2 linked regions of the Psychroserpens ponticola genome follow. The protein of the gene in region 1 binds, or shares a complex with, the protein of each later gene. Links are inferred from orthologs where the notes say so. Each region holds a gene or a part of one and is shown on either strand. Other genes may lie near its edges.

Evidence for each region.
Region 2: MUN68_RS13710 (region 1) and rny share a complex: the UniProt entries of both Bacillus subtilis proteins name them as parts of the possible RNA degradosome complex. The link is inferred for Psychroserpens ponticola from one-to-one orthologs.

What each region holds. Positions count from the first base shown.
Region 1 is NZ_CP116221.1:3,087,465-3,099,254, forward strand. The notes cover bases 4,010-7,032. They hold MUN68_RS13710 (polyribonucleotide nucleotidyltransferase), read left to right. Parts: upstream 4,010-4,406; coding sequence 4,407-6,659; downstream 6,660-7,032. Other genes in these bases: rpsO (30S ribosomal protein S15), read left to right, coding at 4,010-4,211; MUN68_RS13715 (hypothetical protein), read left to right, coding at 6,970-7,032. In the rest of the region: MUN68_RS13695 (hypothetical protein), read left to right, coding at 1-490; MUN68_RS13700 (T9SS type A sorting domain-containing protein), read left to right, coding at 573-3,806; more of rpsO, read left to right, coding at 3,942-4,009; more of MUN68_RS13715, read left to right, coding at 7,033-7,254; MUN68_RS13720 (hypothetical protein), read left to right, coding at 7,516-7,890; MUN68_RS13725 (sigma-70 family RNA polymerase sigma factor), read left to right, coding at 7,981-8,844; rpe (ribulose-phosphate 3-epimerase), read left to right, coding at 8,980-9,642; MUN68_RS13735 (GumC family protein), read right to left, coding at 9,639-11,790. UniProt on the Bacillus subtilis protein: Involved in mRNA degradation. Catalyzes the phosphorolysis of single-stranded polyribonucleotides processively in the 3'- to 5'-direction. Necessary for competence development in Bacillus subtilis.
Region 2 is NZ_CP116221.1:1,309,106-1,326,301, forward strand. What follows is about bases 7,682-10,590. They hold rny (ribonuclease Y), read left to right. Parts: upstream 7,682-8,301; coding sequence 8,302-9,879; downstream 9,880-10,590. Other genes in these bases: MUN68_RS05900 (hypothetical protein), read left to right, coding at 7,682-7,714; MUN68_RS05905 (cell division protein ZapA), read left to right, coding at 7,729-8,022; MUN68_RS05920 (sensor histidine kinase), read right to left, coding at 9,979-10,590. Outside these bases: MUN68_RS05870 (hypothetical protein), read left to right, coding at 1-178; MUN68_RS05875 (Smr/MutS family protein), read left to right, coding at 175-726; MUN68_RS05880 (hypothetical protein), read right to left, coding at 723-1,673; MUN68_RS05885 (cysteine desulfurase family protein), read left to right, coding at 1,810-2,973; MUN68_RS05890 (TonB-dependent receptor), read right to left, coding at 2,970-5,447; MUN68_RS05895 (M23 family metallopeptidase), read right to left, coding at 5,460-7,145; more of MUN68_RS05900, read left to right, coding at 7,424-7,681; more of MUN68_RS05920, read right to left, coding at 10,591-11,148; MUN68_RS05925 (site-specific tyrosine recombinase), read right to left, coding at 11,209-12,117; MUN68_RS05930 (porin family protein), read left to right, coding at 12,358-12,903; MUN68_RS05935 (hypothetical protein), read left to right, coding at 13,132-13,668; MUN68_RS05940 (porin family protein), read left to right, coding at 13,798-14,385; aroQ (type II 3-dehydroquinate dehydratase), read left to right, coding at 14,460-14,876; lpdA (dihydrolipoyl dehydrogenase), read right to left, coding at 14,951-16,327; MUN68_RS05955 (DUF1572 family protein), read right to left, coding at 16,470-17,024; peptide-methionine (R)-S-oxide reductase MsrB, read right to left, coding at 17,129-17,196. UniProt on the Bacillus subtilis protein: Endoribonuclease that initiates mRNA decay. Initiates the decay of all SAM-dependent riboswitches, such as yitJ riboswitch. Involved in processing of the gapA operon mRNA, it cleaves between cggR and gapA.

The sequences.
Region 1 (11,790 bases):
ATTTGGCTGCTATATAGACGAACTCCTCTTTATACCACGTAATGGAAGTGGAACTTTTAATAGTAATGATCCTGCAGCAATAGTTTGGGGAGATCCATCTGGAAATCTAGAATATCAAGAATATGCCTTATATGATTATGTAAGTGAAAAAACAAGTAGTATTTTCATCCATATTCAAGGCATTCATCAAAATGGTGATATAACCTACGTGATTGACAAATCAAATGGATTAACAAATATAGATGGATTAGATCACACTTATATGCATTGCCGAGTTTGGCGTGATGATGTAGGAAATTATCAAAATTACTTATCATATGAAAACTCAGGAACAATAACTATCACAAATTATAATTTCTATGGCAGACTAGTTTCAGGAACATTTTCAGGAAGTGTTCGAAATTACCAAGAACCTCACGACACCATACAAATAACAAATGGACGCTTCGATTTTAATTGGGAAACTTTAGACGAAACAGACTTTCCATAAACTAAAAAAGAGGCAAACTGCAATTTGCCTCTCTAAATAATTTTAATCAACATCATTTTATTAACTAAAATCTCTCAAAATTATGAAAAATTTTTATCTATTGGTAGTTTTCACACTAATTAGTAATGCTATCAATGCTCAGACCAAACTAGATTCAATGTTGGTCAATGTCGACAAATCCACAGTTACTTCTGGAATCATTTACGAACGGGTCACTCAATTTGCTAACCTTTACAATTTCAACAAACCGAATTACTCTAATACTGCAGATTACAAATATCTCAGACAGGCCTTAAACGAATTACACAATGCTAGCAACCAAACACGTTTAATTAGTTTACAAGAATTAGAAAATAGAATTGCTTCAACAACCCAAGAGAATCACCTAGATGTTGCTATTCTAAATTCTACTTTTCAAATACTAAACTATAATTTTGAAAACCCAAATAGTGGTGGTCTATTATTAAATGAAACCACTCAAAAATTCAATCAGATTACAAATACACCACCTTTTTATTCCATGCAAACAAGCATTGTAGCACCTACTAAATCCATTGTAAAAGGGCATAATGCAGAGTTCATTTTTAATGAAAATCTCTTTTTAGAAAATGGAGAAAATGATATAAAAACCTTAACTATTGATTTTGGTTCAATAACAAAAACTATCATTTCAAATGGAGATTTCTTAGCTCAAAATGTTATCATACCTTATAACTCGAGTGGCACTAAAGAATTGAATTGTCAAATTACATTTAATGACAATACGACACTAATCACTAATGGAAGTTTCTATTTCCACTACATTCCAAATACACCATCAGTAAATAGTTTAAACGGACTTTGTACTGCTAGTAATACAAGAACGAAAGACGATTATGTAATTGCTGAAGAAACATTCAAAGGTTATAAAACAAATGATCCAACAATATTTCCTCGAATTGACTATCGTATTTTTTATGCAGATGAATCTTTTCATTCAGATTTAAACATGTATAAACCTGTCATAATAATCGATGGTTTTGACCCAGGAGATAAAAGAAAAATCCAAGATTGTGATTGTGAAGAAGATCCTAAATGCGCAGCAGCAAATTTATCTAATGGTGTATTTGACCCTAATAAACATAAATCTATGGTAGATTTTCAAGCTTATGATGATGAAAATAATGAAAATGCAAATATTTTGACAAAACTTAGAACTCTTGGCTACGACGTCATCCTAGTTAATCAACCAACATATGAAACAACCAATTTAGATAATAATCAACAAGTTACAATAGATGGTGGTGCCTACTACATCGAAAGTAATGCTCTTGCATTAGTGGCATTAATCAAGAAAATAAAGCTAAAACTTGCTGAAGTGAATAGCGATGAAGAAATCGCTATTGTTGGTCCAAGTATGGGTGGACAAATATCGAGATATGCATTATCATATATGGAAAAAAAATATGCTGACACAAATGATGAAGATTGGAATCACAATACGGGTTTATGGGTAAGTGTCGATAGTCCACATCTAGGTGCAAACATTCCTGTTGGTGATCAAGCCCTCATATATTTAGCGAGCTCCATTGGCGATAGTGATTCGGCTAATGACTTTTACATGAATCAATTAGGAAGTGTCGCTGCCAAACAACAATTAATTGAATTCCATAGAAATGTACCAAGTCTTCACTCCATAAACGAAAATAATCTTAATGGTAAAGTAGCATCACAAGGATATTCTAATGATGATGGTTCACTATTTTATAGAACATATTATAATAATTTAGAAGATAATGGCTTACCAAATTCACATGGTTATCCTCAAAACTTACGTAAAATAGCACTAATAAATGGTTCTTTGAAAGGAAAAACAATAGGCTACAATAGTGAAAAAGTACTTAATATTAGAGGATTCCAAAGGGTAGATATTGATTTGCCATGGCCTTTTGGCTCAATTAACTTTAAGGTGCATATAGCGAGTCTAGAAAGTCACTTCATGCCTTCTTTTGGCTCTGGTTACAAAAGAGTTGCTAGATTTAAAGCAGGTTTTAGGGATTTCAAACTTAAATCTCCTAATATTAATTCAAGAGATAATATGGATATTGTACCAGGTGGATATTTCAATGCGCAAAATGATATCGCAACGTCAATACTAGGAACATCACCAATTGATGGTGCAGGAGGAAGCTTTTGGGAATTCCCAGGAGACAATATTATATACTGGTTATCTAGCTCTTTAGGAGACAGTGAATTTGAACTACGTGATTTCAGACCTAATCACTCTTTTATTCCTTCATTTTCAGCTATAGCACATAAAAATCCAGATCAAAGCTGGTTGAATTCGCTAGATTATAATTTAATTTGTAGTGATGAGACTTATTTTGATAGTTATTTTGGCCATGATGAAAATACGCAACATACAAGCTTCACAAAAGAAAGTGCACAATGGCTATTTGAAGAATTAGCAGGCAATGAACAAACGCCATACTATCCTTTAGATAATACCGATTTACATGGAGATAGTGCCTTTTGCTTAGATGAAGTAAGAACATTTTATTTTGGAACTTGTAAATTACCTTCACAACCAACCTGGTTTGCTTCTCTCAATCTTGAAATATTAGAAATAGACAACAATAATCAGAGTATTACTGTAAAAGCATTAAGTAATGGTAATGGACATATTATTGCAACCATAGAAGATGGGAGAAGCTTTAGTAAAAACATCTTTATTGGAGTACCTGATGTCCTTTCCGTAGAAAAAATTAATAAAATCAAAACTGGACTTTCAGACCCAATAGCTACATTTAACAGTTGTGATGATATAGCCATCAAACTTAATATGCAACCTTCAAACAATGAAGTCTCTGAAGTTGAGTGGCAACAAGTTTCCACAAATTTTACTTGGTCTGTATCTAATAATGAGTTTGCAATTATTAGTCCTCAATGTAATGGCAAAATACAATTTAAAGTAAGAATGAGAAACAATTGCGGATGGTCACGTTGGAAAACAATAAATTTCGACATAAAGCATTGCACTAAAAAATGCAACAAAATAGATGCAGAAGGTAGTATTACTAGCAATAATTTTGTTATCTATCCTGTTCCAGCTGACACCGTTTTAAATGTAAAATTAGCAAACCAATCAGCAGGCCTATTACAATACGGCGAAGGACTAGTTATAAAACTATTCACAAGTTCTGGTTGGATGGTGTATGAGGCAAATGCAATAGCAACTTTAACAACTATAAACGTTAGCAGTTTAGCTTCAGGTGTCTATACCTTGGTTCTTAATTATGAAGGAGTCATTGAAACTCATCAAATCATCATTCAGTAGAACATAAATTTACTTTTAAATATTGTATAAAAAACAGTAGTGCCAAAATATTTGTAAATCATTAAAAATTACTATATTTGCAGCTTGAAAGATTGACTTTCAACGTACATAAAAATCATTTACAATAATATTAGCATGTATTTAGACAAAAAAGAAAAAGAGAAACTCTTTAAGAAACACGGTAAAAACGCAAAAGATACTGGTTCTGCGGAAGGACAGATTGCATTATTTACACAAAGAATTGAACATTTAACTGAGCACTTAAAAAACAATCGTAAAGATTATAACACTGAGCGTTCATTAGTAATGTTAGTAGGAAAAAGAAGAAGCCTACTTGATTACTTAACTAAGAAAGATGTTTTAAGATATCGTGCAATAGTTAAAGAGTTAGGATTAAGAAAATAAAATTAAAGAGGCTTCGTGCCTCTTTTTTTATACAATAACTCTTACGAAAGAGTATAACATTCGTAAATAAGAAGCTAATTATAGTTTTTCATTGGTCAAGACATCACGTCTCACAACAACAACTACAACACAACGACCATTGTTTAACATTGTTTTGATATGTTTAAAATATTCAAAACTAGAATTAAAAAATTTATGATTCCAAAAGTATTTAGAGAGGTCATTGACCTTGGTGATGGTAGAGAAATTTCTATCGAAACCGGAAAATTAGCAAAACAAGCTCATGGTAGCGTTGTGGTGCAATCTGGAAAATGTATGTTATTATGTACTGTTGTTTCCAATTACGAACAAAAGGACGTTAATTTCCTTCCTTTAACTGTAGATTACAGAGAAAAATTTGCTGCTGCAGGACGATATCCAGGTGGTTTCTTCAAAAGAGAAGCAAGACCAAGTGATGGTGAAGTATTAACAATGCGTTTAGTAGACAGAGTTTTACGTCCGTTATTCCCAAAAGATTACCATTCTGAAACACAGGTGATGATTCAATTAATGTCTCATGACCCTGAAGTTATGCCAGATGCTATGGCAGGTTTAGCTGCTTCTGCTGCAATTCAATTATCAGATTTCCCGTTTGAATGTGCAATATCTGAGGCTAGAGTTGGTCGTATCAATGGTGAATTCATTATCAACCCAACATTTGCTCAATTAGAAGAATCTGATATCGATATGATGATTGGTGCTTCTGCTGATTCAGTAATGATGGTAGAAGGTGAAATGGATGAGATTTCTGAAGAAGAAATGGCAGATGCTATTAAATTTGCTCACGAAGCAATTAAAGTACAATGTGCTGCTCAAGTAAGATTAGCAGAAGCATTCGGAAAGAAAGACGTTCGTGAATATGAACCAGAAAGAGAAGACAAAGATTTAGAGAAGAAAGTACATGACATGGCATATGACAAAGTATATGCTATTGCAAAAGCTGGATCTTCAAAGCATGAAAGAAGTGCTGCTTTTCAACAAATAAAAGAAGATATTAAAGCGACGTTTTCTGAAGAAGAATTAGCAGATTACGGAGGTTTAGTTTCTGATTATTACCGTAAAGCTGAAAAAGCTGCCATTAGAAATTTAACCTTAGATGAAGGTTTACGTTTAGATGGTAGAAAAACTGATGAAATTAGACCAATCTGGTGTGAAGTAGATTATTTACCATCAACACATGGTTCTTCAATTTTTACTCGTGGAGAAACTCAAGCATTGGCTACAGTAACTTTAGGAACATCAAGAGATGCAAATCAAATAGATATGCCATCACAAGAAGGTGAAGAACGTTTCTATTTACATTATAACTTCCCTCCTTTTTGTACAGGAGAAGCTAGACCTATTCGTGGAACATCTCGTAGAGAAGTAGGACATGGTAACTTAGCGCAACGTGCATTAAAGGGAATGATTCCTGCAGATTGCCCTTACACTGTTAGAGTTGTATCTGAAGTATTAGAATCTAACGGTTCGTCTTCTATGGCAACTGTTTGTTCTGGGACAATGGCACTTATGGATGCTGGTGTACAAATGACAAAACCTGTTTCTGGTATTGCAATGGGATTAATTTCTGATGCAGATTCTGGAAAGTATGCTGTATTATCTGATATTTTAGGTGATGAAGATCATCTTGGTGATATGGATTTTAAAGTAACTGGTACTGCAGATGGTATTACAGCTTGTCAAATGGATATTAAAGTAAAAGGATTATCATACGAGATTTTAGTGAATGCACTTCAACAAGCTCGTAATGGTCGTTTACATATCTTAGAGAAACTGACTGATACAATTGCTACACCAAATGCAGATGTGAAAGATCATGCGCCTACAATGGTAACTAGACGAGTTCCTAACGAATTTATCGGAGCATTAATAGGTCCTGGTGGAAAAGTAATTCAGGAAATGCAAAAAGAAACTGAGACAACTATCGTAATTAACGAAGATCCTGTAACTGAAGAAGGTATTGTAGAAATTTTGGGTGTTGGTAAAACTGGTATTGATGCAGTTATGGCTAGAATAGATGCTATATTGTTTAAACCAACAGTTGGTAGCGTTTACGAAGTAAAAGTAATCAAAATGTTAGATTTTGGTGCTGTTGTTGAGTATATGGACGCTCCTGGTAATGAAGTTTTATTACACGTAAGTGAATTAGCTTGGGAACGCACAGAAAATGTGTCTGATGTTGTAAACATGGGAGACGTTTTTGATGTAAAGTATTTTGGTGTAGATTCTAGAACACGTAAAGAAAAAGTATCTCGTAAAGCAATTTTACCAAAACCTGAAGGTTATGTAGCAAGACCACCAAGAGATGATAAACGTTCTGGTGGACGCGATAACAGAGGTAGAGACAATCGCGGACGCGATAACCGTCGTGATGATCGCAAACCTAGAGAAGATAAAAAAGACGATTAATAATTAGCTTTTTAAAATATATTACCTAAGGTCTTTTTCATGTTTTTGGAAAAGACCTTTTTATTTATTGTGAAAAAAATATTTATTCTAATAATCTTATTTTAATCAGTTTATTCTTGTTCTCCAGAGGATAGTGCAAATGAAGAAGATAATCAATCCTCAATTCAATTTAGCAACTTCATCATTAAGTTTTATGATGCGCAGAATGATAATTCAAACACTGTTATTGACTCAATAAATTATGTTGTTATGAATAACAAGATAATTAGAGCTGAAGGGTTAAGATTTTCTACAAGCACCAAAAAAAGTTTTGATAACGCATACACTAACAATAGAAGATCAGAGTACAGAGACGGTATTAAATAAGAGAAAACTATTTAATTACAATGCTGTAAATGAATTAGCGGAGTATATAGAAGAGTTTATAATTAATCCTACAGAAAGTTCCTTTACAAAGTATGAATTTGAACATACAAATGAAACTTTCGCAAACATTTTACCAGATGGAATTTCTCAAATTTCAGTAGTTAATCAAATTACTCCAAACACAATAGAATTATTTAATACTAGTTTTGGCAATGGTAATAGTGAATAACTAATATTAATAACGATGACAATATTACAACTTATAATGAGTTTCAATTTTTCAATTTTAGAAAATATTTTAGTAGAGAAACCAGAGAGTTTTTCACTCAATAGTCATTAGATCTGCTTCGCTAAGATATTCTTATAAAGAATGAGATATTAAAAACAATTCTAAATAAAATCTAGTATTGAAGAGTTTTCAAACTTATTCAATCACTATATAATAGTCATCAAATTGGAAAACGCCTTAGTTTTCACTATATTACGAGTTATGATACATGAAGACAAAGAAAAATATCAAGATATTTTAAAAGACTCAGTAGATTATTTAGAGCACCATGGTTTCGAAAACATCAAAGCTGATACTGAAGGTTATGAAACTCCAAAATCATTTACAAAAAAAGGGAGTGATATAATTATTACACCAGATATTGTTGCAGATAAAAACGGTAGCAAACACTATTTTGATATAAGTCTAAAAAGTGAAAAACCAAAATTATTAAAATCTAAATGGCTATTTTTAAACGCTTTTACTGCCTTAAAATCACATCATTTCAAACTTATTACGACTAAAGGACATTACAAATTCACAAATGAAATGCTTGATGACATTAATTTACACAACAAAAGTTTAATCAAAATATAAATTAATTCAATATACTTGTAACATTTTTAACGCTTGTTACGTATAACTATATAGTAAAATACATTTACCCAAATTAAAGAAGACATTTAGATGAGACAGCTAAAAATCACAAAACAGGTTACCAATAGAGAAACGGCCTCCTTAGACAAGTATTTACAAGAGATTGGAAAGGTTGATTTAATTACAGCAGATGAAGAGGTAGAATTAGCTCAAAGAATCAAAGCAGGTGATCAAATAGCTTTAGAAAAATTAACTAAAGCAAACTTACGTTTTGTTGTTTCTGTAGCAAAACAATATCAGAATCAAGGTTTAACTTTGCCAGATCTAATTAATGAAGGAAACTTAGGTTTAATTAAAGCTGCACAACGATTTGATGAAACACGTGGATTTAAATTCATATCTTACGCTGTTTGGTGGATACGTCAATCAATATTACAAGCATTAGCTGAACAATCTCGTATTGTTCGCTTACCTTTAAACAAAATTGGTTCTATTAATAAAATAAATAAAACATTTGCTTTTTTAGAGCAAAGTCATGAACGTCCACCAAGTGCTGAAGAAATTGCAAAAGAGTTAGATATGACTATAAATGATGTCAAAGAGTCATTAAAAAACTCTGGTCGTCATGTCTCAATGGATGCTCCTTTAGTTCAAGGTGAGGATTCAAACCTTTATGATGTATTACGAAGTAGTGAATCACCAAATCCAGATAGAGATTTATTACATGAATCTTTACGAACCGAAATTGAAAGAGCCTTAGAAACTCTAACACCTCGAGAAGCTGATGTAATACGACTATATTTTGGCCTTGGAAATCAACACCCAATGACATTAGAAGAAATAGGTGAAACATTTGATTTGACACGAGAACGTGTACGTCAAATTAAAGAAAAAGCGATTAGAAGATTAAAACACACGTCCAGAAGTAAAATATTAAAAACATATTTAGGTTAGTAATTATATTTTTTCACGACCTAATAACAGTAACAAACAGTTACAAAATAACTGTTCGTTTTTTGATTGATGAAAGAACCCACGGCTGATTACCGTGGGTTTGTTTTTTTGTACTATTTTTGCAAAAAACAACTTATGTCTTCAAAACTTATAGCACCTTCAATTTTAGCAGCCGATTTTGCTAATTTACAACGCGATATTGAAATGATAAACGACAGTGAAGCAGATTGGTTTCACATTGATATTATGGATGGTGTATTTGTACCCAATATTTCTTTTGGAATGCCAGTTTTAAAAGCAATTACCACACATACAATAAAACCAGTAGATGTACATTTAATGATTGTAGATCCAGATAGATATATCAAAACATTTGCCAATCTTGGAGCAGATAATCTTACAGTACATTATGAAGCATGTCCTCATCTTCATAGAACTATACAAGCAATTAAAGCTGAAGGTATGAAAGCTGGTGTTGCATTAAATCCACATACTCCTATTGCGTTATTAGAAGATATAATCCAAAATATAGATTTGATATGTTTAATGAGTGTAAACCCAGGATTTGGCGGTCAGAGTTTTATTGAAAACACATATTCAAAAGTTAATCAATTAAAAAAAATGATTAACAAAAATGGAGCTACAACCAAAATTGAAATTGATGGAGGTGTCACTAATAAAAATGCAAAGCAGCTTATTGAAGCAGGTGCAGACATATTAGTTGCAGGTAGCTATGTTTTTAAAAGTAAAAACCAAACAGAAACAATTAAAGATTTAAAAGCTTTAGCAAACAGTTAAGTTTGCTCTTTACTACCATAGCCATAGCCATAGCCATAGTTATAGCCATAACCATAAGATTTACTAGCTCCTACACCATTAATTACAAACGCCATATTATTTAATTTACCCGTTTTGAATAAATCATCAGAGAACGTTAAAATCTTTTTATCAGTAAAATTAGCTCTTGCAATATAAACGGTTACATCTGCAAATTTAGAGATAAGCATTGTATCAGTAACTAGAATAGTTGGAGCTGTATCTACAATAACATAATCATATATTTTTTTGGCTTGATTTATTAAATCTTCATATCTCCAATTGGTTAATAAACTGGTTGGATTCGGAGGGATATTTCCTGAAAGTAAGATATCATGATTTGGATGATTATCAAATCCTTTCACAAGGTTTGATTGCCAATCAATAGATTTATCATTCAAATAATCAGACAATCCTACTGTATTTTTATCAAATTTTGTGTGGGTATGAATTTGAGGATTACGTAAATCTGCTCCTATTAATAACACTTTTTTATTCATACTAGAAAGTGCTAAAGATAAATTGATACTAATAAAAGTCTTCCCTTCACCCTTAATAGTTGAGGTACAATAAATTACTTTCCCATCATCACTATCGGTTAATGGAATTAAATAATTAACATTAGAACTTAAAATTCTGAAAGATTCGGCTAATACAGATCTATCATTAGGATCTTCAAAAAGCGTTTTTTCTTTTTTATTTATATCTGGTATCTCTGCTATAATTGGTATTTTATTATTCAATTTTACAATATCATCCTTTTCATGGATTTTAGTATCAAACATGAAAATTATAAATAGGACTCCAAATGGCACTAGAAAACCGCCTAAAATTGATGCAGCATAAATAACATTTGGTTTTGGCGTTTTAGGCGCAGATGATGACAATGCAAAATCAACCACTTTAATTGAAGGCTCTGTAATTGCTAAATTAATAGCTGCTTCTTCACGCTTTTGTAATAATAAAAGATATAAACTTTCTTTAATTGTTTGTTGACGCTCAATAGCTCTCAACAGTTTCTCCTTTTTAGGGATTTGTGCAACCGTACCCGACAACTCTCTATTTCTACTTCTTAATTGTGATTGCGACAACTCTAATTGCTTGTAGTAGGATTCAAGAGATTTTGTAATATTAGATGTTAAATCTTTTATTCTAGCTTTTGTTAATTGAACTGTAGGATTATTTATACCTCCACCTCCACTACTAATAAGTTTATCCTTATCAAGTACGGCCTGATTATATTCTCCAATTAATGAATTAACATTTCTGTTTTGGAGTCCAACATCTTCAGGTATGAGTTTTCCTTCTTCGTCTGTAACTATTGAGTTCTTAAGGACTTCAACTAATGCAATTTGACTCTCAATTTCAAATACCTTATCGTCTGACCTAGATCTTAGCTGTAAGCCTAATTCTGCATCAGTACTTAAGTCAATTAAATTGTTACGCTGTTTAAATTCCTTACGATCTACTTCAATAGAGTCTAATTCCTCTGCCAGATAAATAAATCTGTCATCGATAAAATCTAAAGTCCGTTGAGAAACCAATTGTCTATCTTTTATTCCATCATTATTAAAAACCTGTAAAAGTGTATTCAATATTCGTTCTGAACGTAACCTACTTTCGCCTCTGATAGTCAATTTAAGTAAATCACTTACGTCACCAACTGATTCTACAGAAAGCTGAGCTCTGAGTGCTAAAGTTGCTTTTTTAAGTGGTCCTAAATATACGGTATAGCGTTTTCCAGCACTCTCATCATAGGATAGTTGGTTATTAACAGCTACCGAGAATGGTAAAAGGCTGTCTGTTTCGACTTCTGTTACATGAGATCTGTTATATACTTGGTTGGTTTTTAAATCTGTAATTTTAATTGTTTCCTTTTCAATTTCTATAGCATAAGAACTAACTTTTTCTATACTTTCAGGTTCAACTAATTGTTGGTATTCAAAAGGTAATTCTGCTATTTGTGCGGTTTGAATTGTACCTTCTTCAAAAAATACAGTATTTAGTTTTAATCTTTTTGCCACTTTTTCAAGAAGCTGATAAGATCTAATAATTTCCATTTCATTTTCTAAGTTTATATTTTTACGCTTAAAAATGAATGCTGAAGTAGGCAATTCTAAACCTTCAGAC
Region 2 (17,196 bases), 1.8 Mb from region 1 along the record:
TGGCGCAATTATAGCCATTTACGCTCAAGCTGGAGAGCAACAAAATCAATACGTCTTAATTGGAGGAATCATGGTTTTAATGTTGGGTATTTATAGAGTTTCTAGAAATATTCCCAGTAAAAAAGATCAAGAAACTAATCAACAAGATGAAAACATTCAAAATAAAACTAAGTCATGAGTTTTCAAATTGGAGATGAGGTTACAGTATTAGATGATGATATCTCAGGTAAAGTTGTTACTGTAATACATGATAATGTTGGTGTTGAAACATCGGATGGTTTTGTTTTAGAATTTAGATCTAATGAACTGATCAAAAAGAAATCTTTTTCAAGTGATGTCTTTTCAAATGCTAGTATGCAAGATATTATCAAACAAAAAGAACAGCATTCTAATAAGAAATCCATAAAAACGAAGCCAAAGGAGCGTAATTTACCTACTATGGAAGTCGATTTGCATATCCATAAGTTGACCGATTCAAATAGACGAATGACAAATTACGACATGCTCACATTGCAGTTAGATACTGCAAAACGACAATTAGAATTTGCGATGCGAAAACGCATTCAGAAAATGGTATTTATCCATGGTGTAGGAGAAGGTGTGCTTAAAATGGAGCTAGAAACGCTTTTCAGACGCTATGAGAATATTAAGCACTATGATGCTGACTTACAAAAATATGGTAATGGTGCAACTGAAGTCTATATCTTTCAGAATACAAATTCTTAATTAAATACCGGACTTCCAGGTCTACTATCAACAGTAACATTAGTATCATTTAAGGTTCCAAAATTAAATGTCTGTTGTGTAATTGAAGGTAAATTGATATTGTAAATAGTAACTGTTATTGTGTACAACATTCTAATTTCATGTGATCTAAAAGCTGTTGCAGGAACTGTTGTGGCAATTTGGTCATTTAAATAATCACTAAGTAATGGGAAGTTTTCGTCAGTTTTGTCATCCATAGGGTCGTTATTGATAATAAAGTTTTCTTCATCACGTGTTAAAACACCATCGCCATCATCATCTGTATCAAGATAATCTGGTATCATATCTGGATTCATTGTGCTATTTGCATCTGTATTCTTAGGGTTTGTTGTAGGGTCGTTATCACCATCAAGGTTTTCTGTGTCAATTTCATCGATAGTTAACACATTGTCACCATCATCATCTTCATCTAGATAATCTGGAATTTCGTCACCATCTGTATCTGTTGGATTTGTTGCAGGATCATTATCGCCATCTAAGTTTTCATCTTCAAGATATGAAGGGATACCATCATTATCATCTTCTACTAAAACAGTTTTAATATTAACTTCGCCACCAATACTAACTTCATCACTCTCAATTTGAAGATTAGAAGGAGGTATGTCATTGCAGAAGAAATTGTTATTTGGCGTTCTTCCGTAAGACCTATAGTTAAAAACGTTAGTACCACCTAAAGGCAGAGTGGTTTCGTATTCAAAGTTGTCATCAACATCTAAAATTTCTTCTAAAGTTAAGTCTTCAAATAGGATGGATAAAGTTTCAGAAGTGTTCTCATTGATTTTATAAAACACTAATTCACCACACTGCTCGAATTCATCATCAAAATCTAAGGATACTAATATGATATCTCCATCGTCGCATGTAGTAAATAAAAAACCAAAACAAAATATATATAGAAATTTTCGCATGCTGTAATTCATTAAGAAACAAAAATAGAGATTTGTAAATTTATAACGATACGATTAACAAATAATTTTGATTGGTGATTATCAGTTTTATTTACAGGAAGATTATTGCATCTTTGCACTATTGTTTTACTAAAATATGGATACAGTTTATTTAGATAATGCGGCTACGACTCAAATGCGCGATGAGGTGATTTTTCGCATGACTGAAATTATGAAAATTAGTTTCGGAAACCCTTCATCTACACATAGTTACGGAAGGCAGTCTAAGTCTATAATCGAAACTTGTAGAAAATCTATAGCATCACATTTTAAGGTATCTGCTTCTGAAATTGTGTTCACTTCTGGTGGTACTGAAGCTGATAATTTAATATTAAGAAGTGCAGTAAGAGATCTTGGTGTTCAAGAAATTATTACATCCAAAATAGAGCATCATGCCATTTTGCATACTGTAGAAGTTCTTGAAAAAGAATTTGGAATTAATGTAAAGTATGTCAATATAAAACCTGATGGTCATATTGATTATGCTCATTTTGAGCAATTATTAAATTCTAAGTCTAAACAATTATTAAATTCTAAGTCTAAACAATTAGTGAGTTTAATGCACATTAATAATGAGATTGGAAATAAATTAGATATAACAAAGGTCGCTGATTTATGTAAACGTAATAAGGCTCTATTTCATAGTGATACTGTGCAGTCTGTTGGACATTATCAAATTGATTTAGAAAACATTCCAGTAGATTTTATTGCTGCAAGTGCGCATAAATTTCATGGACCAAAAGGTGTTGGTTTCGCTTTTATTAGAAAGAATTCTGGGATAAAAGGTTCCATTTTTGGTGGCGAACAGGAGCGAGGTTATCGTGCTGGAACTGAAGCTATTCATAACATTGTCGGTTTAGATGAAGCTTTAAAATTGTCTTATAAAAACCTAGAAACAGAGCGTAGTTCTATTTTAGATATTAAAACCTATTTTATTAAAAAACTCCAAGACGTTTTTCCTGAAGTGGCATTTAACGGAAGCTGTACCGATTTAGAGAATAGCACATACACACTTATTAATGTTTGTCTGCCAATTGCTGCTGAAAAAGCATCATTACTTCAGTTTCAGTTAGATTTAAAAGGGATTGCTTGTTCTAAAGGAAGTGCCTGTCAAAGCGGAAGTTCACAAAACTCTCATGTATTAAGTCAGATTTTAAACGACGAACATTTAATGCGACCTTCAGTTCGTTTTTCTTTTAGTATATTTAATACCAGAGCTGATGTTGATTATGTTATTGAAGTTTTGAAAGAATTTGTTTAGAACCTAGTACTCAAACGCACATTAAAAACACGAGGTGTTAAGAAGTTAGGAACTGCAAACTGACGTTTACTATAAACATCACGAACCCAAGTATTTGTAATTGAATTTTGAGCATTGAAAATATTGAAAATTTCAAAACCAATAGAGAGTTCTTTAAAACGTTGTTTCCATTTTGTTGTATACTCTTTATTTGAATCTACCAATAGGTAAGAAATACCTACATCTGCACGTTTATAGGCTGGTAAACGATTTTGAAACTGATATGGATTTGCATAACTAGGTGATCCTCCAGGAACTCCAGTATTGTAGACAAGATTCAAATACATTTTTAAATCTGGAAGTGCTTTCATATAATCTTGAAATAAAGCTCCAAATTTTAAGCGTTGATCGGTTGGTCTTGCTATATAGCCTTTATCATCAATGTTTTCTTCTGTTTTAAGATATCCGAAACTAAACCAACTTTCAGTGCCAGGAATAAATTCACCGTTTAGACGCATGTCAAGTCCATATGAATATGCAGTAGCATTATTGGTAGCACTATAACGTATTCTAACATTCTCTAAGGTATACGGATTTACATCAGTTAAATTCTTATAATACGCTTCAGTTACTAATTTAAAAGGGCGTTCCCACATTTCGAAACTGTATTCATTACCCAAAACAATATGAATAGATTTTTGTGCTTTTACATCTGGTTGTACAGTTCCTGAAGCATCTCTTAATTCTCTGTAGAAAGGAGGTTGGTAATACATTCCACCTGCAAGTCTAAATAGCATATCTTTTTCCCAATCTGGTTTGATTGCAAATTGTGCTCTCGGACTAAAAACGGTTTGTGTAGAGCTTGTTACGCCATCTTGATTTGGAACTTTACTATTAACTGTCCAATTATGAATTCTAACACCAGCATTATAAAACACTTCATGTGCTCCAAGCATTGAGCGTTTGCTCCATTGTGCATAAGCTTGTAATCGGTCAATTTGTACTTCGTTTGTTGCTCTTACATTCTGAAACGCTACTAATGGACCTTCAAAAGGCTCATAAGGTTGGTTATTTGGTATGTCGTAAATAGGAGGTCGAACCGAAAAACCAGCACTGTCAATAACTTCCCATTCAACTAAACGATCTCTAATGTCTTCGTGTGTATACTTTACAGACCATTCAAGAGTGCTCTCTTCATCTAATTTGTAATCCCCTTTGTGCTCCACATTAAAGATTAATGCATCTAAATCATTTCGAGCATGTGTGAGTTGAGAACCTATGCCTTCGCTAAACTCAACTTCACCTAAATTTTCATCTCCAATATTGCTATTGACTTCACCTAATCGATATTGCGCTAAAATATCAAAGTATTCTTCTTCAGTAGTGTGATATGCAGAAGCAATCAATTTTAGCGTTAAATCTTCAGTTGGAAAATAATTGGCTTTAAAAGCTCCGAAAGTTGTTAGATATTGATCTTTTTCTTGTCCTTCATAAAATACTAACAAAGCAATTGGTTGGTCTAAAGTACCAAAGTTTGTTTGTCTATTCTGAGGTTTGAAATTGTATTTATTAAGCGATATGTTTCCGAGGAAATTTAAATGAAATTTATCTGAAAATTTATAAGTTAAATACGTTTGTGCATCAGCAAAAACAGGAATAACATTAGATTCTGTTTCTAAAGAATTTATCAATAAACTATTGTCTCTATAACGCAAACCTATAATTCCAGAAAACTTAGAATCTTTGCTTACAGCTTCTGCAGCAATACTTCCGCCTAAAAGGCTCGCTTCTGCACGTATACCAAATTTTAGTGGTGTACGATATGTAATATCTAAAACAGAAGATAGTTTGTCTCCATATTTCGCTTGAAAACCACCAGCTGAAAAATCAACATTTTGTACCAAATCTGTATTTACAAAGCTCAATCCTTCTTGCTGCCCTGAACGGATTAAAAATGGACGATAGACTTCAATTTCATTAACATAAACTAGATTTTCATCAAAGTTACCTCCACGAACTGAATACTGCGTACTTAATTCATTTGAGATATTGACACCTGGTAAGGTTTTTAAGATGTTTTCAACACCAGGTTGTGCGCCTTTAATCGTTCTTAATACAGCAGGAGCAATAGAAACAACACCTTCAACAGAGTGCTTTGTGTTGTGATTTATGACAACAGTTGTAATCTGTTCAATCTCGATTTTCATAACAGGATTGAATTCTATTTCCTCTCCATTTTTTAAGTTAAAAGTCGCTTCAACTCTTTTGTGAGATAAATGTGTAAAAATTATTGTAACGTCAGTGTTCGCAGGAATTTTAAGCTCATAAAATCCGTTTTCATTGGTCGTGGTTCCTGAGCTTCCAGCTTTTATGTTTACATCATAAATGGGTTGTTGCATATCATCAAGTACAACACCTTTAACCGTTGCGTTTTGTGAAATACCTAAAAGCGGTAAACTTAATAAGAGTAATAGGAGTAGACTGTTTATTTTCAAAAGGCTTCTTTTTTATTTTCTAAAAAACGTTGCTTCAAATGTAGAACTATTTCCAATATTATCTATAACAATTACTTTCAAATTATTTTCAGTATCAGAAACCACACTATCATCAAAATTATAAGTTAGTGTGTCTTTTTTATAATCATATTCCATTAAAATCCATTTTCCGTTAATGGTTCCTCTATAATTACCAATGCCTGAAAGGTTGTCATCAATTCTAATTTTAATGAATTCAGACTTACTGATCCATTTGCCATCTTGAAAATTTACAGGCTTAATTGTTGGGCTTATTGTATCTGTTACTAAAGTGAAAGTGCCTAAAGATTTCGTTCTTGCGGTTAAATAATTACCTTGTCGACTTGTTCTAACATAATATGGACGTTTATAATAACCATAAAGTTTTGCAATAAACAATTTGCTTTTATCTTCTTCAGAATAGTTTTCAATATTATAGCTAATCGTACAATTTTTCATAAGCGGAATAACATCCTTATGTAATGTTAAGGTATCACTACTAACGGCGAAATCGATATGGAAATTGTCATAAAATGTGTTTTCAGCAAAGTAGACAGATATGTTTTTATCTTCTAGTCTAAGAGATTCATTAGCCTGAACATAATACGCAGGTTTTAATTCGTAATTTTCTAACTTTTCTTTTGCTTTTATCCCTTTAATTGGAATATTCACCCAAGACTCATTGCCTTTAAAATCTTGAATTCTTATTTTATAAACGGAAGATGTGCTGTCTTCAACTTTAATGTATCCATCATCAGAAACATCATGCAGCATGCTTAACGTGTTTCCAGATTGTACAAATAATTTTTGAATACGAGATTTTTTCGTTTTATAAATTTCAAAATCAATATAACGGTTAAGGTGTTTGGTTTCATCAAAGCTGAAGCGCTTAAAATCCATTTCAAAATTCTTATTTCCATTAAAAAATGTTTGAATATTGCTTACTCCATTTTTATTATGTGCTAAATCTTGCTGATCGTAACTAACAACGCCAAAACCAATATCTCCATAAGCTTCAATAGGTTCTACACTATAATCCCCATTTTTATTAGGAATGAGTCGTAATTCTATTCTTTTTTTTACTTCATTTACATGAGATTTTCTGTTTTTAGGGTAGGCATAAATAGCTGTGATAACTGGACGTTTTGTATCAGTAATATCAATTCCAAAAAGCATTGGGTTGATTGGTCGTTCAGCATTATCTCTAATCTCAAAATGTAAGTGAGGACCACCAGATCCTCCTGAATTTCCAGAAAAAGCAACTATCTCATCTGACTGAATTGGCAATTCTTCAGGATTAGGAAATACTTCAATCTCATAAGATTCCTTTTCATATTGTTTCTCCTTAATATAGCTTTCTATTGTTGGACTGAATTTTTCTAAATGCGCATAAACGGTTACATAACCATTAGGATGTGTGATGTACAACGCTTTTCCGTAGCCGAAGTGAGAAATTTTAATCCGACTCACATAGCCTTCAGCTGCTGCGTAAACATCTAAACCTGTACGTTGCTGTGTTTTTATATCCAAACCAGAATGAAAGTGATTGGAGCGTAATTCTGCAAAAGTTCCTGATAATACTAAAGTAACATCTAACGGATTTCTAAAATAATCTTGAGGATATGGCGTTTGGCAAAACCCAAATTGAGAGAAGAATAAGATTATATAAATATATTTCATGCTAGTTAAGTACAATGTCAGATTTCTATAACGCAAAAATATTGAATTATTTTTAATATAGAAAATAATCTATATATTGTTTTTGAATTAGTTTGTGTAATCAGTAAAATCAAAAATAGTAAAGTTAGGCTTCAAAAAGCAACTATTAATAAAATATAAATTATACGTTAAGCTACTGTATATCTGATGTTTTGATATAAATTAAAAATTAATTATAAAACTATTGTTATTTTTCATTTGGTATGTTAACTTTGTTACATCAGTATTGAATTTTGTAAATGAGTAAAATTGAAGATGTTGTTGACTCGATAGAGAATAAAATAAGCAAGGTTTTGCACAAACTAGAAGTTTTAAAGCAAACCAATGCTAAAATCTCGGAAGAGCTAGCAATTCAGCAGCAAAAAAATATTAGTCATCAGGAAGAAATTAGTTCTTGGGCTGATAAATATGAAGCACTCAAAATGGCAAATTCATTATTGGGCAGTGACGATAATAACAGAGAAACTAAGCTTAAAATAAATACGTTAATTAGAGATATTGATCATTGTATAGCGCAATTATCTGAATAATGTAACAAGATGTAATGGCAGAACAGCTTAAAATAAAGCTATCTATAGCAAACCGAGTATATCCTTTAACTATTGCGCCAAGTCAAGAGGAAGGACTACGAAAGGCTGCTAAGAAAATCGAAGCCATGATAAGCCAGTTTGAACAAAATTATTCTGTTCGTGATAAGCAAGATGTATTAGCAATGTGTGCTTTACAGTTTGCGTCTCAAGTAGAACAGAAAACAATAGATAAAGCCGAAGTAAGTGAAGAAGTTGAAGCAAAATTAAATGCTTTAAATCAACTTTTGCATGAACACGTAAGTGCTTAGCGTTCTTTTAAATATAATATTAGGTTACTGCCTACATTAGTTATTTTATTTTTGATAAACTCAACGTTAATTCTTTAAAAAGGGTGAGTTTAAACTGTAAAATCGAGCTGCTATCATTGAACTTATTTCAATGTTTTGGGCAGATTTTTGATCAGTTTGTTAGCCCTAAACTTGTTTTTAAGGAGTTTATACAAAATCTGAAACTGATGTAGGCTTTTTTTATCTCAAAAATAATTGAGAATTTTGATCATATCAAAAACAATTTAAACTAACTAAAACATGGAAACGAATACAATTTTAATGATTGTTGGAGGCGTAGTATTAGGACTAATACTAGGATATATTATTGCAAAATCTCTTGAAAAGAGTAATGCATCAAAGCTTATAAAAGATGCGAAAAACGAAGCTAATTCGCTTTTAAAGCAAGCTAAACATGATGGAGAATCTATCAAAAAGGATAAAATGCTTCAGGCAAAAGAAAAGTTTATTGAACTTAAGTCTGAACATGAAAAAGTAATCCTTTCTCGAGATAAAAAAATGGCTGAAGCTGAAAAAAGAACTAGAGATAAGGAATCTCAAACGTCAAGTGAATTGGCTAAAGCTAAAAAGACAAATCAAAGTCTAGACGATAAAGTGAAAGATTATAACTTCAGACTTGAATTTTTAGAAAAGAAAAAGGAGGAAGTTGAAAAAGCGCATAAGAGCCAGATTAAACAACTAGAAGTGATTTCTAGTTTATCTGCTGAAGATGCAAAATCTCAATTAGTAGAATCTTTAAAAGCTGAAGCAAAAACAGATGCGATGAGTTATCTTCAAGATACACTTGAAGAAGCCAAACTAACTGCGCAGCAAGAAGCTAAAAAAATAATAATTAATTCTATTCAACGTATTGGAACAGAAGAAGCAATTGATAATTGTGTGTCTGTATTTAATATTGAATCTGATGATGTTAAAGGTCGAATTATTGGTAGAGAAGGTCGTAATATTAGAGCGATTGAAGCTGCAACTGGAGTAGAGATCATTGTTGATGATACACCAGAAGCGATAATTTTATCTTGTTTTGATTCCGTGAGAAGAGAGATTGCTCGTTTATCATTACATAAATTAGTTACCGACGGAAGAATTCATCCAGCTCGTATTGAAGAGATTGTTAAAAAGACAGAAAAGCAGATCGAACAAGAGATTATTGAAGTCGGAAAGCGTACTGTAATCGATTTAGGAATTCATGGCTTACATCCTGAACTTATAAAACTTGTTGGTCGAATGAAATATCGTTCGTCTTATGGCCAAAATCTATTACAGCATTCACGTGAAGTTGCTAAATTATGTGGAGTGATGGCTGCTGAATTAGGATTGAATCCTAAGTTAGCTAAACGTGCAGGATTGCTACATGATATTGGTAAAGTGCCATCTTCTGAAGCAGATATGGAAACACCTCATGCTATTTTAGGGATGCAATGGGCTGAGAAACATGGCGAAAAATCAGAAGTTTGTAACGCTATTGGAGCTCACCACGACGAAATAGAGATGACAACATTGTTATCTCCAATTGTTCAAGTCTGTGATGCTATTTCTGGAGCAAGACCAGGAGCAAGACGTCAAGTATTAGATTCTTATATTCAACGTTTAAAAGATTTAGAAGATGTTGCTTTTGGATTTAATGGCGTTAATAAAGCATATGCTATTCAAGCAGGACGTGAATTACGTGTGATGGTAGAAAGTGAAAAAGTTACCGATGAACAAGCAGCTAACTTATCGTTTGAGATTTCACAAAAAATACAAACGGATATGACCTATCCTGGACAGGTAAAAGTGACAGTAATTCGAGAAACTAGAGCTGTTAACATAGCGAAGTAAGAAGCTCAAAACTGTATCGTATTTATTATTTATAAATAAAAAAGCACTCTAAATTTTAGAGTGCTTTTTGTCATTCAGAATGAAACTAAGAATGTTTATTTATTTTTTAAAAGTTAAAGTAAACGTCGAGCCTTCATCTAGTTTACTGCTCAATTCTATTTTTCCATCTAGAGCTTCAACTTGTGTTTTAGTAATATATAAGCCAATACCTCTAGAATCTTCTCTATTGGTTCCGTGAAATGTTTGGTACATCTCAAACAATTGATTTTTATATTTATCAAGATCAATTCCGATACCATTATCAGAAATTAGTATTTTAATGGCATCACTTGTATGTATGGTTTGAAGAATGATTTTAGATTTTCGATCTGGATGACTATATTTTATGCCATTTGAAATTAGATTGTGAAGGATGCTTTCAAAATAGGACGTATTCGTTTTTATGTGGTCAATTTCTCTAATGGCATTATGAATGCTAATCTCTTTTTGTTGGCTTTCTAATTCTAGGCTTTTTATAATCTTATTTGCACAAGAAAAGATATTTATTTTTTGATTGATTTGTTCAATGCTAGATTTGGACTTTATATTAATAATGTCATTTAAATCGACTATTGTATTTGTTAAGGCTTCAGAGATGGTTTTCAAATGACCAACTAATTCTTCTTTTTCGTTTTCTGTAGTTGATTCATCATAAAATTCTAATATATTTTTAAAATTTCCAATATGTGTTTTAAGATTATGAGAAACGATATGTGTGAAATTGTGAAGTCGTTTATTTTGATGGGTAATAAGTCCTAAGTTATTATTTAGTAATTCCTCACTCTTTTTTCTTTGAGTTATATCTGCAACTGTGCCAATAATTCTAATGGGCTTATTGTTTTTATCTCTAAGAACCACTTTACCACGATCTAATACCCATTTATAAGTTCCGTCTTTACATAGAATGCGATGTTCATTTTTATAATGGTCTAAAGTACCATTTATATGCGCAATATAATCTTTAAAATACGCTTCTCTATCATCTGGATGAACACGTTTGTCCCATTGTATTTGAGCGTTTTTTATTTCTGAATCTTGATAACCAATTAACTGCTTTGTTTCTTTTGAATAAAAGACTTCGTTTGTAGAAGCATTCCAATCCCATAGTCCAACATTAGAATTCTCTAATGCAAATTTCCATTTTAGCTCATCTAAATTTTCAAGATGATCAATAGGTGTATGATTTTTTTTTGTTTTTACTGAAGATAGTTTTTTGACTAATCTTTTCATAGAAGGCTTTTTAATTAAGACACTAAAAATACTAATATGTCACAATATTCTCACTATAAATTACTTCCTAGGATGATGTTTTAATAAAATGTCTTTGAGATGAGAACGATCTACATGCATATATATTTCTGTTGTTGTAATACTTTCATGACCTAACATAAGTTGAATCGCTCGTAAATCGGCTCCGTTTTCTAGTAAATGTGTAGCGAATGAATGTCTAAATGTATGTGGTGATATTGTTTTATTAAGATTAATAGCTTTGGCTAGTTCCTTAATAATAGTAAAAATCATTGCTCTTGTTAATTGAGCACCTCGATGATTTAAAAACAAGGTATCCATATATTCTTGGTTTATATTAATTTTTGTTCGTTCTTGTTTCCAGATATTGATATAATTTTGCGTATTTAAGCCTATCGGAACAAAACGTTGTTTATCTCCTTTTCCAGTTACTTTAATAAACCCTTCATTAAAGAAGAGGTCTGAAATTTTTAAATTAATAAGTTCACTAACACGAAGGCCACAACTATACAGTGTCTCTAAAATAGCTCTATTTCGTTCACCTATATATATTGTATTGTAACTTTTAGATAAATCTATTGCTCCAATGAGAGTATCAATTTCTTTAATGCTAAGGGTGTCAGGAAGTTTTCTTCCTGTTTTTGGTGATTCAATATGGTCTAAGGGATTGGTTTTTCTATAATCTTCAAAAATTAAATAGGAAAAGAAACTTCGTAAGCCAGAAATTAATCGGGATTGAGATCTTGCATTAATGCTTTTAGAAGCATCATAAATAAAAGGTTGAATAACATTTTTTTCGATCATAATTGGTGATATGCTTATACTGTTTTGTTCTAAATACAGTATAAGTTTTTGTACATCACGAACATAACTTTCGATAGAGTTATTGGACAAACCTCGCTCAATTTTAAGGTAATGTTTGTAATCTTTTATAGCATTTTGCCATTTCATAGCGTTTTTTCTCTATTATATAGGTTGTTTAATTGTAAAAATAAGGGTTTTGAGGCTGTTTTTCTACGTCATTTGTCGTATTTTTAATATATTTTGTTAATAATCCTGTTTTTAATAAGCTGTTTATCAGTTGTTTAATTTTGCGTGTTTACAAAATTGTTAATAAGTCCATAAATATTGTTTATTATTTCAAAAAAAAGTATTTAGTTTGTACTAATCAATTTTAAAAACTTATAAATTATGAAAAAATTAATGTTATTTGCTGCTGCTGCAGTATTTAGTTTAACAAATGTTAATGCTCAAGAAACTACTTTTGGTGCTTTAGCAGGATTATCAATTCAATCATTGACTGTTGATATAGGAGGTATTGGTTCAGTAAGTGATTCTGAAACTGGTTTCCATATTGGAGGTTTTGCTAATATTGGAATTTCTGATCAGTTTAGTGTACAACCTGAAGTAACTTATGCAATGGCTGGTGACTTTTCTATGATTAGTGTAAATGCAATTGCTAAGTATGCTGTTTCTGATGAATTTAATGTACAATTAGGACCTCAAATTGGTTTTGCAGGTGGAGATGCTTTTGATGCTTTTGACAAGTCTACAGATGGTGATTCTACTTCAATGAATTTACAATTAGCTGCTGGTGTTGGTTATGATATTAATGAAAACATTTTCGTACAAGCGCGTTATGGTTTTCAATTAAATGATCATTTTACTGGTGACGGTGATTTTAGCTGGAAAGTTAATACAATCAGCTTAGGTGTTGGTTATAAATTTGGTGGATAATATTTTCACTTCAAATAAATAAAAAAAGAGAGGCTATTAGCCTCTCTTTTTTGTTTATTAATTACGGTTTATGTTAATGAAGGCTTTTTTTGTATGTTTCATCGTTAGTACTTTGGTTTCTTTGTTTTATTTTCTATATTGGTTTCAAATTAGAAAACAAAAGCTTCTACATTTGGAGTCTATGTTTAATAAAAGAGTATAAATATTAAATTTAACAAAAGCCTAATTATGAAAATGTATCAACCAAAAAGAAGTGTATTATTATTAATGTTAATTGCTGTAACAGCTTTTTCATCGTGTTCTAAAGATGACGATGGAGGAGGAGATAACGGTTTAGATGGTATTCCATCTGGTGAAATTGTAGCTAAAAACTTAAGAAATGAAACCTTAACAGGATTTAGTACGCTAGGTAGAAATGAAGGGTCTCAAAAATGGTGGAGTCATGCCGTTAGTGATTTTAATTTTTCTGGTTGTGGTCAAGATAGTGAAGATTATTCTGTAACTGATTTAGGATATTATGCATTTTACCCTGACGGAACAATGCATCAAAAAAATAGTATAGATGGTGAACCATTTTATCTTCAAGAATGGGAGTGGACTAATCCAAATAAAACTGCTGTATATGTAAGAGGTGATACATCTGTTGGATTTACAGTGACCTATTTAAATGACAATAATGTTGTTTATGGTGCAAGTCAAAGTATTGGAGGAGGTTGTACAATTGTTTCATATGAGCAATTAGGAAATCCTCATTTTGAAGATTAATCTTATAAAACTTTAATGAAAAGGGTAACATTTTGTTGCCCTTTTTTTATGCCTGAAATTTATAAGATTTTTCTTGTACACAAAATTTTCATATCATAGATTTACTGCCAATTTAAAAAAAAATAAATTATGAGAAATATAATGTTATTTATTGCTGTTGCAGTATTTAGTTTATCAAATGTTAGCGCTCAAGAAAGAGACAAAGGAGTAATTGAGATAATTCCTTATTTAGGCTATTCTTCATTTTTTTTAAATGGAGATGAAGTTGAACAATTAGATTCAAGAGCTTCGTTAAGTTTTGGTGTGAAAGGAGATTATTATTTTAACGATCGATGGAGTTTGCGCTCTGGATTAACTTATGATGCTATGGGAGCAAGTGTTCCAAAATCTGATTTAAAATTAGATTACTTAAATATTCCAGTAAATGTGAATTGGCATTTTGGGAGTACTAGAAAATGGAATTTAAACTTTGGAGTCACACCAGGCTTTTTAATGAAAGCAGATATAGATGGAGATGATGTTAAAGATTTTTATAAGTCTTTTCAACTAGGAATTTCTTATGGAATAGGATATAAATTAGAGATTTCTGAATCTTTTAGTCTTTTATTTGATTCTCAAGGCTTTTTTGGAGTGACAAATATTCTTGAAGAAAGTGATAATTTTACTAGACTTAATGCAGGTTCAAACCTTAATATAGGAGGTGTTTTTACATTTTAAAATTCACTAATATTATAAAGCCGAAGATATTTAACTTCGGTTTTTTTATGTCTAAATTTTAATATCTTTACTTTATGAAGAAGTTAATTATTATTAATGGACCTAATTTAAACTTATTAGGAAAGCGAGAAACGAATATTTATGGCGATTTATCGTTCACAGAATTTTTTGAGTCTATAACTGATAAATATCCCAATGTTAAATTAGAACATTATCAATCTAATATTGAAGGAGAGTTGATCGATAAAATTCAGGACGTTGGTTTTAGTTATGATGGTATTATTCTCAATGCAGCAGCTTATACGCATACATCAATAGGTATAGGAGATGCTGTTAAAGCAATTGAAACACCAGTAATTGAAGTTCATATATCTAATACATTCTCAAGAGAAGAGTTTAGACATCAATCTTACATCTCTACAAATGCTCAAGGCGTTATTTTGGGGTTTGGTTTGCAAAGTTATGAATTAGCAATTCAAAGTTTTTTATAGATGTTTTTAAGGTTTTATAGAACTAAAAAAGTTCCAGGATTGCTGGAACTTTTTTTATGAATCTTATTATTTGTTTATAGATGAATCACTTCATCATACGCATCAGCAACAGCTTCCATAACAGCTTCACTCATCGTTGGATGAGGATGTATGGCTTTCAACACTTCATGTCCTGTTGTTTCTAATTTTCTACCTAAAACAGCTTCAGCAATCATATCAGTAACGCCTGCGCCAATCATATGGCAACCTAACCATTCACCATATTTAGCATCGAAAATCACTTTTACAAAACCTTCTTTATGACCACCTGCACTTGCTTTTCCAGAAGCAGAAAACGGAAATTTACCAACTTTTATGTCTATGCCTTTGTCTTTTGCTTGCTTTTCAGTTAAACCAACAGATGCAATTTCTGGAGTACAATACGTACAGCCTGGTACATTACCGTAATCTAAAGCTTCTACGTGTTGACCAGCAATTTTTTCTACACATAAGATTGCTTCAGCAGATGCAACATGAGCTAATGCTTGTCCAGGAGTGATATCTCCAATAGCATAGTATCCTGGAATATTAGTTTGGTGGTAATCGTTAACTAAAATTTTATCTCTATCAACAGCAATACCTACATCTTCTAACCCTATATTTTCAATATTTGATTTTATACCAACAGCAGATAAAACGATATCAGCTTCTAATATTTCTTCTCCTTTTTTGGTTTTAACAGTTGCTTTTACGCCAGTTCCTGAAGTATCAACTTTAGTAACTTCAGAAGACGTCATAATTTTAATGCCACTTTTCTTAAAGCTACGCTCTAATTGTTTAGAAACATCATCATCTTCAACAGGTACAATTTTATCTAAGTATTCAACAATTGTGACTTCGGTTCCTATGGAGTTGTAGAAATATGCAAACTCAACACCAATTGCACCAGAACCAACCACAATCAATGATTTAGGTTGTTTAGGTAACGACATTGCTTCTCTATAACCAATTACTTTCTTGCCATCTTGAGGTAAGCTAGGTAATTCGCGAGAACGAGCTCCTGTAGCGATAATAATATGATCAGCAGAATATTCTTTTCCTTCAACATCCACTTTTTTTCCGGCTTTTAACTTACCGAAACCTTCAATAACATCAATTTTATTTTTTTTCATTAAAAATTTAACGCCATTACTCATGCCTTCTGCAACACCACGACTACGTTTTACAACAGCACCAAAATCTTTATCATAATCTTTTACAGACAGACCATAATCTTCAGCATGTTTTAAATATTCAAAAACTTGGGCAGATTTTAATAATGCTTTAGTAGGAATACAACCCCAATTTAAGCATATGCCACCAAGACTTTCTTTTTCAATAACAGCAGTTTTAAAACCTAATTGAGAAGCTCTAATAGCTGCAACGTATCCTCCAGGACCACTTCCAAGTACAATTATATCGTATTTACTCATCGTATTTTTTGTCTAAATTTTAAGATTACGAAGTTACAAAACCAAATGTTAAAATTCCAATATCTAAAACACAAATTCTAAAACTTAAATTAAATTAATTTTAATTCGATTTGGTATTTACATTTTGCGGTTAGACTATTGCTTATAAATCATCAGTAAAATGCCTGCGACCTTTTTCTTTACTAAATTTTTCCTGATTGTAAGTTTTAGATTTTCCTTTGGGTATGGATAAAGAAACCCAGTTGTTTCTTTTTAATAGTTTGCCTAAAAAGACAAGTTGCCCAACGTGATAGGAGTAGTGTGCTAATTGTCGATTTATGGCTTCCGTTACTGTATGACCTTGATTTCGGATGTAGATGATTCGTTCTAAATCTTCATGAGTTAAAGGTTTAATAGCTTCAAATAAACAATTCCAGCCTTTGTTCCAGTAGTTTAAGAGTTCTTCTTTATTTTCAAAAGTATCTTCAAATTCACTATCGCGATGCCTCCATTCTTTTTCTCCATCTTCAATTATAAAATTGGTCCATCTGCTTAACATATTTCCGATTATATGTTTTACAATAATTGAAATTGAGTTTGAATCTTCTGCAAATTCTTGTTTAAGTTCTCCAATTGATAATTGATTGATAGTTTTGTCACCAAGTGATTTGTAATACTCAAACTGTTTGATTACGCTTGTTAAATAGGAGTTGACCATAATACTTGATTTTTTATTAAATAAAAATAGCGATACAAAACCTTTATTACTATGATTTATCATAGTTAGATTTTATATCGCTATAAATGGAATGTAATTATCTTTTATTTTTTCGGCTCAAATTTTAATGAAACACCATTAATACAATGACGTTTTCCAGTCGTATTTCTTG